DNA from 2 places in the Paenibacillus sp. JT22N15 genome. Region 1 is predicted to be linked to the other one. Evidence: riboswitches for the same ligand, from Rfam matches in the RefSeq annotation. Region 1 holds a riboswitch; the other holds the start of a gene.
The links. Region 1 has a riboswitch for ZMP and ZTP ahead of rpiB (ribose 5-phosphate isomerase B). Riboswitches for the same ligand answer to the same signal wherever they lie in the genome.

Region 1 (3,410 bases):
GCCGCGAGGACCGCGAAGCGTTTTGTGCGTTGTCGTTGTAACGAAATGCGCATGAGGCACTGGGCTCGGGTGAAGACCAGCAGCTACAAGACCTGCAATATGAGCCATATCTACGAAAAATAGGGCGCCTACATCGTTGGCGATTTTAGCCATTTTTTCGAAATCAATAATGCGCGGGTACGCAGATGCACCAGCTACGATCATGCGAGGGCGGTGCTTGAAGGCCGCTTTGCGAACTTCTTCATAATCAATCGTGAAGGAATCTTCATTTACGCCGTAAGCTACAAAATTGTAAAGCAAGCCGGAAGCGTTAACCGGGCTGCCGTGCGTCAAGTGGCCGCCATGAGCCAAATTCATGCCCAGTACCGTGTCGCCAGGCTTAAGCGCCGCCAAATAAACAGCCATGTTCGCTTGTGCGCCGGAATGCGGTTGTACGTTGGCATGGTCTGCGCCAAACAGTTCTTTTGCACGATCGCGTGCGATATCTTCCACGATGTCGACATGCTCACAGCCGCCGTAGAAACGTTTGCCTGGGTAGCCTTCTGCATATTTGTTCGTCAAAGCAGAACCCAATGCTTCAAGCACAGCTTCGCTTACGATATTTTCCGATGCGATTAGCTCGATGTTATCGCGTTGACGCTGCAATTCCAGTCCCATTGCTTTCAAAACTTCCGGATCTTGTTTACGTAGATTTTCCATTATAAATGCCTCCTTAGTTGTGTGTGCTTGTTATATAGATAAGGATTAAGCATGATAGACTCGTCAGATATTTGTTCTACGGGTTACATGCTCCATCCGCCAATAATAAAATCTTTATAGAATGCTTGCGATTAATCGCATGTCCCAGCTGATTGCTCCGGAGACAAGACAACAGCATCACGGCTGGCTGCCACACCGTCCAGCTCATACACCGCTCGTACACCGCCAATAAGCTTTGGCCGCGTAACCGCCATCGTGACATGCGCCTCGCCAATGCTGCGAATCGAAGGCCGCACCGGAACCGCCACTCTGCGCAAATGCATACCGATGAAAGTATCGCCGATATCTATTCCAGCATGCGCGGCTACCGTCTCAACGAGACAGGCATCGCTGATATGCCGATACGCATAAGCCGCCATAGAGCCGCCCGCCTTCGGAACGGGAATCGCCGCAACCTGCTCTAGTCCGTAACGTTCAGCCGCTGCACGCTCGATAACGAGCGCGCGGTTCAAATGCTCGCAGCATTGATACACCGGATAAAAACCAATATCGCGGCGCACAGCCTCCACTCCAGCGAAAATTTCCGCAGCAGCTTCCAGCGTGCCTGACGTCCCGATGCGATGGCCCAGCACCTCGCTCGTACTCGTGCCGATGACGAGAAGCTGTCCAGCCCGCAGGCTGCCCGCTGCCGCAAGCTCGCGAACGACCGTCTCTACTGCGCTTGTTATCGCTATCGTTTCCTCGTTTGCTTCCATAGCAGGCGGCCTCCTTGTCTAACTAACCGTATCCATGCAAGCATGGAACAAAGCCTTCTTACTTGTTGATTTAGCTTAAGCGTTATATTTTTGCTCGATTTGGCCTACTTTATGAATGCGTCCCGCATGACGCTCGCCGCCGGAGAATGGCGTGTCCAGCCAAATACGAAGAATTTCCTGTGCAACCCCCGGTCCAATGACCCGCTCGCCCAGTGCAATCACATTCGTATCATTATGCTCGCGCGTCGCTTTGGCGGAAAATAAATCGTGCACCAGCGCGCAGCGGATGCCTTTAACCTTATTAGCGGCAATCGACATGCCAATGCCTGTTCCACAAATGAGAATACCGCGATCCACTTCCCCGTTTGCCACCTTTTCTGCTACAGGCAGTGCATAATCCGGGTAATCGACCGATTGATTGCAGTCGCAACCGAAATCTTCAATTTCGTGACCAAGCGATAGCAGAAATGGTACAATTTCGTCCTTCAGCCGGTAGCCGGCATGATCGGCGCCAATGGCAATTTTCACGTATAAACCTCCTCCACAGTATGACGATGCTGCACTTGCAATGATACTTGCGGCGCTCGGCACATGAACTCCGCTTCCGCAATTCGGCGCTTTTATTATACCTAAATTTGTCCTAAAAGACGAAAAAAGAGCATGACATGCTCTTCAGCATGCTGCTCTTTGCCCAGGCGACCGGCCGTATGTTCCGATGCTCCACCGTGGTTACCCACTTCCGTCGCCAGTCACATCGGAAACCGTATATCTGTACTCATCATAGCCGAATTTTTGTGAAAAATCAATCGGTTCCGCGCCTAAATTCGCGCTTTTACATTTGCGCTGCCACAACCATTCGCTTATTCCTGCTTTAACCGCAAGAGCAGCTGCTGCAAGCAGCTACGAATTTCCTCGGCGCAGCTTTTGTAATTACCGAGTGTTCCGCCAAACGGGTCTATAATATCAAAGCTTGGTATACGGCGCTCCAACTCCAGCAGACGATTGCGTTCGCCATCCGTCAGCTGCTGTCCCAGCGTCTGCTTCATGTGCAGCTCCGTATACAGCCGCTCCAGTTCCTTAATGTCTGCCAGTACGCCCGTATCTTGATTGACATACTCTTTGAGCGTGTGCGCTTTATCAACGGCTTCTGGGAACCATTGGAGCAGTCCTCTTTTGTGGCTGGCGGTCATCGTCAGTACGAGGTCAGCCCATTTTACCGCTTCTGCTGTCAGCGCGCACGAAGAGCTCTGATGTTCAATGCCATAACCGCGCAGCACCTCTGTCGCATGGCCGGAAACGGCCAAACCGTCAATGGTCGAGATGCCTGCCGAACGCACTTCTACTGCTACACCCTGCTGGCCCGCCATATTTTTGAGCATCGCCTCCGCCATCGGAGAACGACAAGTATTTCCCGTACAAATGAACAAAATGTGCTTCACGCCGCATGCCCCTTTCTATGTGTATCAAGCGTAAACGGCTGATGCCATCCTTTGATGGCAAAGCTTCCGTTTCGCGATGAAATATAAGCCTATTTATACATGTAAACTTATAAATTCTTATATTTTCAGAAAATAAACATTATACCGAACACCAGCAGCACCGCACCGCCGCATGCTTCGCCGTAGCCGCCTAGCTTATGGCTGACTCTTCTTCCAAGCAGCAGTCCCATAATCGACATCAAGCTGCCAAAAAAACCGAACAGCAGCACCGTCAGCATCAAATCAGCTGCGAACATGCCGAGCGTAACGCCAACGGAAAAAGAATCAGCGCTGACGCCCAGCGCGAACAGCACCGTTCCCCAAATGGTGCGGTAATCAAAGGCTTGCACATCTTCTCCCCGCAAGGAGCTATAAATCATATGCCCGCCGAGCAGCACCAGCAGTACGCCAGCAGCCGCAGTCGCTACATGACCAAGCAAGCCGCTGACGAAGCTCCCAGCGTACATGCCCCCGAGCG
Region 2 (3,410 bases), on a different contig from region 1:
GTTTGTTTTGGACCGTCATTCCACTGCGTTTAACCGAATATTTTCATTTGACGCAGCAAGGCATCGCTTTATTCGCTCTCGCTGGTGTAGCAGGAGCCGTAGCGGCGCCTATTGCCGGCAGATTGGCTGATCGTGGTTTGACTAAATTGCTGAGCGGCATCGCGATTGCCGTTTCTGCCCTTGCTTTTTTGACAGCCTATCTCGTCCGAGGGGATTCTTTCGCCGCTTTGACGTTACTGCTGGTTGCTGCTATCGTTTTGGATATGGGGGTGTCAGGAAATCTTGTGTTGGGCCAGCGCGTTATCTATTCGCTAGGCAGTGAGATGCGCGGACGCCTTAATGGCCTATTCATGGCTATTTTCTTCATCGGCGGAGCCGTGGGGTCTTTTTTGGGAGGATGGGCCTATGCTTATGGGGGATGGGCTTTAGCTTCCCTGATCGGTATCGCTCTGCCGGTACTTGCCTTTCTATATTACTTAACCGAGGCAAAGCAGCCATCAGGGAATGCATAAAACCTTCGTGCTTGGTAAAAAGAAATTTCTTACAGCGGAATTAAAAAATAAGGGGAAGCGCTGCTTGAACCAGTCTTGTATTGGCAAGTCCAGCGCTTCCTTTTTGTGGACCTATAACAACTCACCCTCCGGTGGATGCTATAGCAGTTCCCCTTCATAGGCGGTTACAGCTTTTTCTCATATAAATTTGCGCTCCAGCCCTCTGCATCGTATCTGCCGCATAAGCTCAAGCCTTGGCTAACATAAAAAGCGTTAAGCGACGGATTTTCCGCCATGCAATCAAGGCGCATCCAGGTTTTTCCACGCCCGCGAATATATGCTTCCGACCACGCAAGCACTTGACCGCCAAGACCTTGCCCTTTGAAACTGCGAGATACAGCCAGCCGATGCACATAACCGGCATCCGTATGAAAATGCTCTCCCCAGATCGGCTCGTAGCCCCACTCGACCGAAAAACAGCCCGCAAGCTCGCCCCGCAAGTAAGCGACGAACACTTCTTTTTCCCTAATGAATTTCTCTAAATATTCCATTGTAAAAGAATCCTCGCTCCACTGGCGCAAGCCTTTCGCCTCATATATCCAGCGGGCTGCTTCCTTGTATAAACGAAGCATCGCTTCCAGATCATCAGATGCGGCGCGTTTAATTTCAAGCTCGGCTTTCGATGCAGACACTGCCAAGTGGAGGCTGTTTTGTACTTTCTCTTCATGCCAATCATATTCAATAGTAGCTGCTGTTTGCTCAGCCCGCTCCTGACCGTGCAGCCTTGCCACGACATAAAGTGCAGCATCCATGCCAGCCGTCACTCCTGCGGACATGACGATTTTTCCGTTATCCACATAGCGCACGTTCTCAACAATCGTCACACTGGAAGGCGCAAGCTCACGCAGCAGATCAAGTGCCCGGCGATTCGTTGTAATCTGGAGTCCATCCAGCAAATTCGCTTTGGCCAGCAGCAGCGCACCTGTACATACAGATAAAATAAGTTCAGCATGCTGTGCCGTTTGGCGAATCCAGCTCGTAAGCTTCTCATTATGAATCTCCGTACGCGATCCCATGCCACCAGGAACGATTAATATATCAGGCATAGGACAATCGTCGAAGCTATGCGCTGGTGTAATCGCAATTCCGCTAAGCGTATGCAAAGCTTCCTTCGTCTCTCCAACCGTGTATACGTTAAAATCCCTATCCTTGCCGCTCGAGATGGCGAATATATCAAACGGACCAGCAAAATCAAGTGTATCCACTCTCTCATAAACTAACACCGCTACATTTCTCGTCTGCTTCAATTCGACCTCTCCTTAAAATAGAAAAGTATTTGGTCATTTGACCAAATACTTTGCCCAGGCGAACGGCTGCTATGACATATGCGCTCCACCGCAGTGCTCTGCGTTTTCGCCAGTTACGCATACCAAATAATTAATGCTAGTATAGCGGAAAGCCGTTATTTGTCAACAACTAATTCCGACTTTTTAAATCGGCATTGCATTACCTTCATGATCAACGAACATAAAGCGGCTGTCCGGCGTGCGGCGCTGCTCCAATAGCCCAATAATGCCGCGAGCGCTGTGGCTCGCATCCAGCGGCGCTTCTCCACCGCCCATATCCGTCCGCATCCAGCCAGGATGAATACTGAGCACCTGAATGCCCCGCTTTTGCAAATATACATGAAGCTGCTGCGTGAACATATTGAGCGCTGTTTTGGATATCGCATAAGGATAATCGCCTGGATAAGCATGCGTGATGCTGCCCGCTTCAGAAGAAATATTAAAAATGGCAGCGTCCTTCTCCGTTAATAAAGGCAGCAAATGCTTCACGACACGCATAGGCCCATATACATTAATATCCATCGTCAGCGCAACTTCCTTAAAATCCAGCTGTTCGATGTGTGTATTTCGAGAATTGAGAATCGCTGCATTATTAATGATTGCTCCAAGGCTCACGTTCTGCTCCTTCAATTGTGAAGCGAGCGCTGCAATGCCTTCCTCATTCGTGACATCCAGCTCCACAATCGACAGCCGCTCACCATACTTCTCAGTAAGTGCCGATAGCTTTTCATTAGTCTCATTAGGTGATCGAACTCCCGCCACAACCGCATGTCCGCGCTCCAGCGCCTCACTCGTCAACTCGTAGCCAAGTCCTCGCCCTGCACCTGTAATTAAAATGTTCATGCTCCCAGCTCCCTCTATTTAATTTCTTTCCCGAAGGAAGCTTCCGCTTCCTTAAGCGACTGCTCCAATCTGCTACGCAGCTGCACCATCCACTCCGACTCATTGTCCCACGTTTCCGCTATCGCCCTCCTTACACGAGCGTAGCTGTACACGCTGTTAAAGCCTTGGCAGCCAGGCAACATCTCCTCATCGGAATCATAATGTATGAGACCAAAATGCTTATCAGAAACCGACCACGTCTGAAAATAGCTCCTTAGCTGCTGCACTTCAAAAAACATTGCTGCTTTAACCAGCTCAGTCTCTTGCTTTAATGCAATCGCTTCCAGAACAATGAAGCCATTGTCCTTCAAATAGGCGCTAAATGCAAGCTCCGCTCACATATTTCCCTTATTTTTCTGACGAAAGAAAATATACGGGGATCACGATTTAAGCTTGACACGTTTCGTTTACACTTGTAAACTTTAAATATCGTTTACAAGTGTAAACGAATAAAATCAAGAAGGGTGAATACGATGCACGAGTCCCCACACATTACCGAGGCCGAAAGCGAAGTGATGAAGCTACTCTGGCAAAAGGAGCCTTTGTCCGCCAGTGAGATTATTTTCAAACTAACCCAACAAATGCATTGGTCGGATCAGACGATTAAGACCTTCCTGAATAGGCTTCACAAGAAAAAAGCGATTCGATTCGAAAAGTCCGGCCGGAACTACCTCTACTATCCGCTGGTTTC

Region 2: linked by a shared signal. The riboswitch ahead of AC50X8_RS24165 (GNAT family N-acetyltransferase) and the one ahead of rpiB (ribose 5-phosphate isomerase B) in region 1 are both predicted to bind ZMP and ZTP.

What each region holds. Positions count from the first base shown of each region.
Region 1 is NZ_JBXENV010000015.1:192,968-196,377, forward strand. It holds gene glyA (serine hydroxymethyltransferase) at 1-699, opposite strand, end outside; gene AC50X8_RS26100 (TIGR01440 family protein) at 831-1,454, opposite strand; gene rpiB (ribose 5-phosphate isomerase B) at 1,530-1,982, opposite strand; ZMP/ZTP riboswitch at 2,137-2,217, opposite strand; gene AC50X8_RS26110 (low molecular weight protein arginine phosphatase) at 2,315-2,893, opposite strand; gene AC50X8_RS26115 (manganese efflux pump MntP) at 3,019-3,410, opposite strand, start outside.
Region 2 is NZ_JBXENV010000013.1:149,545-152,954, reverse strand. It holds gene AC50X8_RS24170 (MFS transporter) at 1-512, shown strand, start outside; gene AC50X8_RS24165 (GNAT family N-acetyltransferase) at 677-1,798, opposite strand; ZMP/ZTP riboswitch at 1,844-1,925, opposite strand; gene AC50X8_RS24160 (SDR family oxidoreductase) at 1,982-2,680, opposite strand; gene AC50X8_RS24155 (hypothetical protein) at 2,695-3,030, opposite strand; gene AC50X8_RS24150 (BlaI/MecI/CopY family transcriptional regulator) at 3,193-3,410, shown strand, end outside.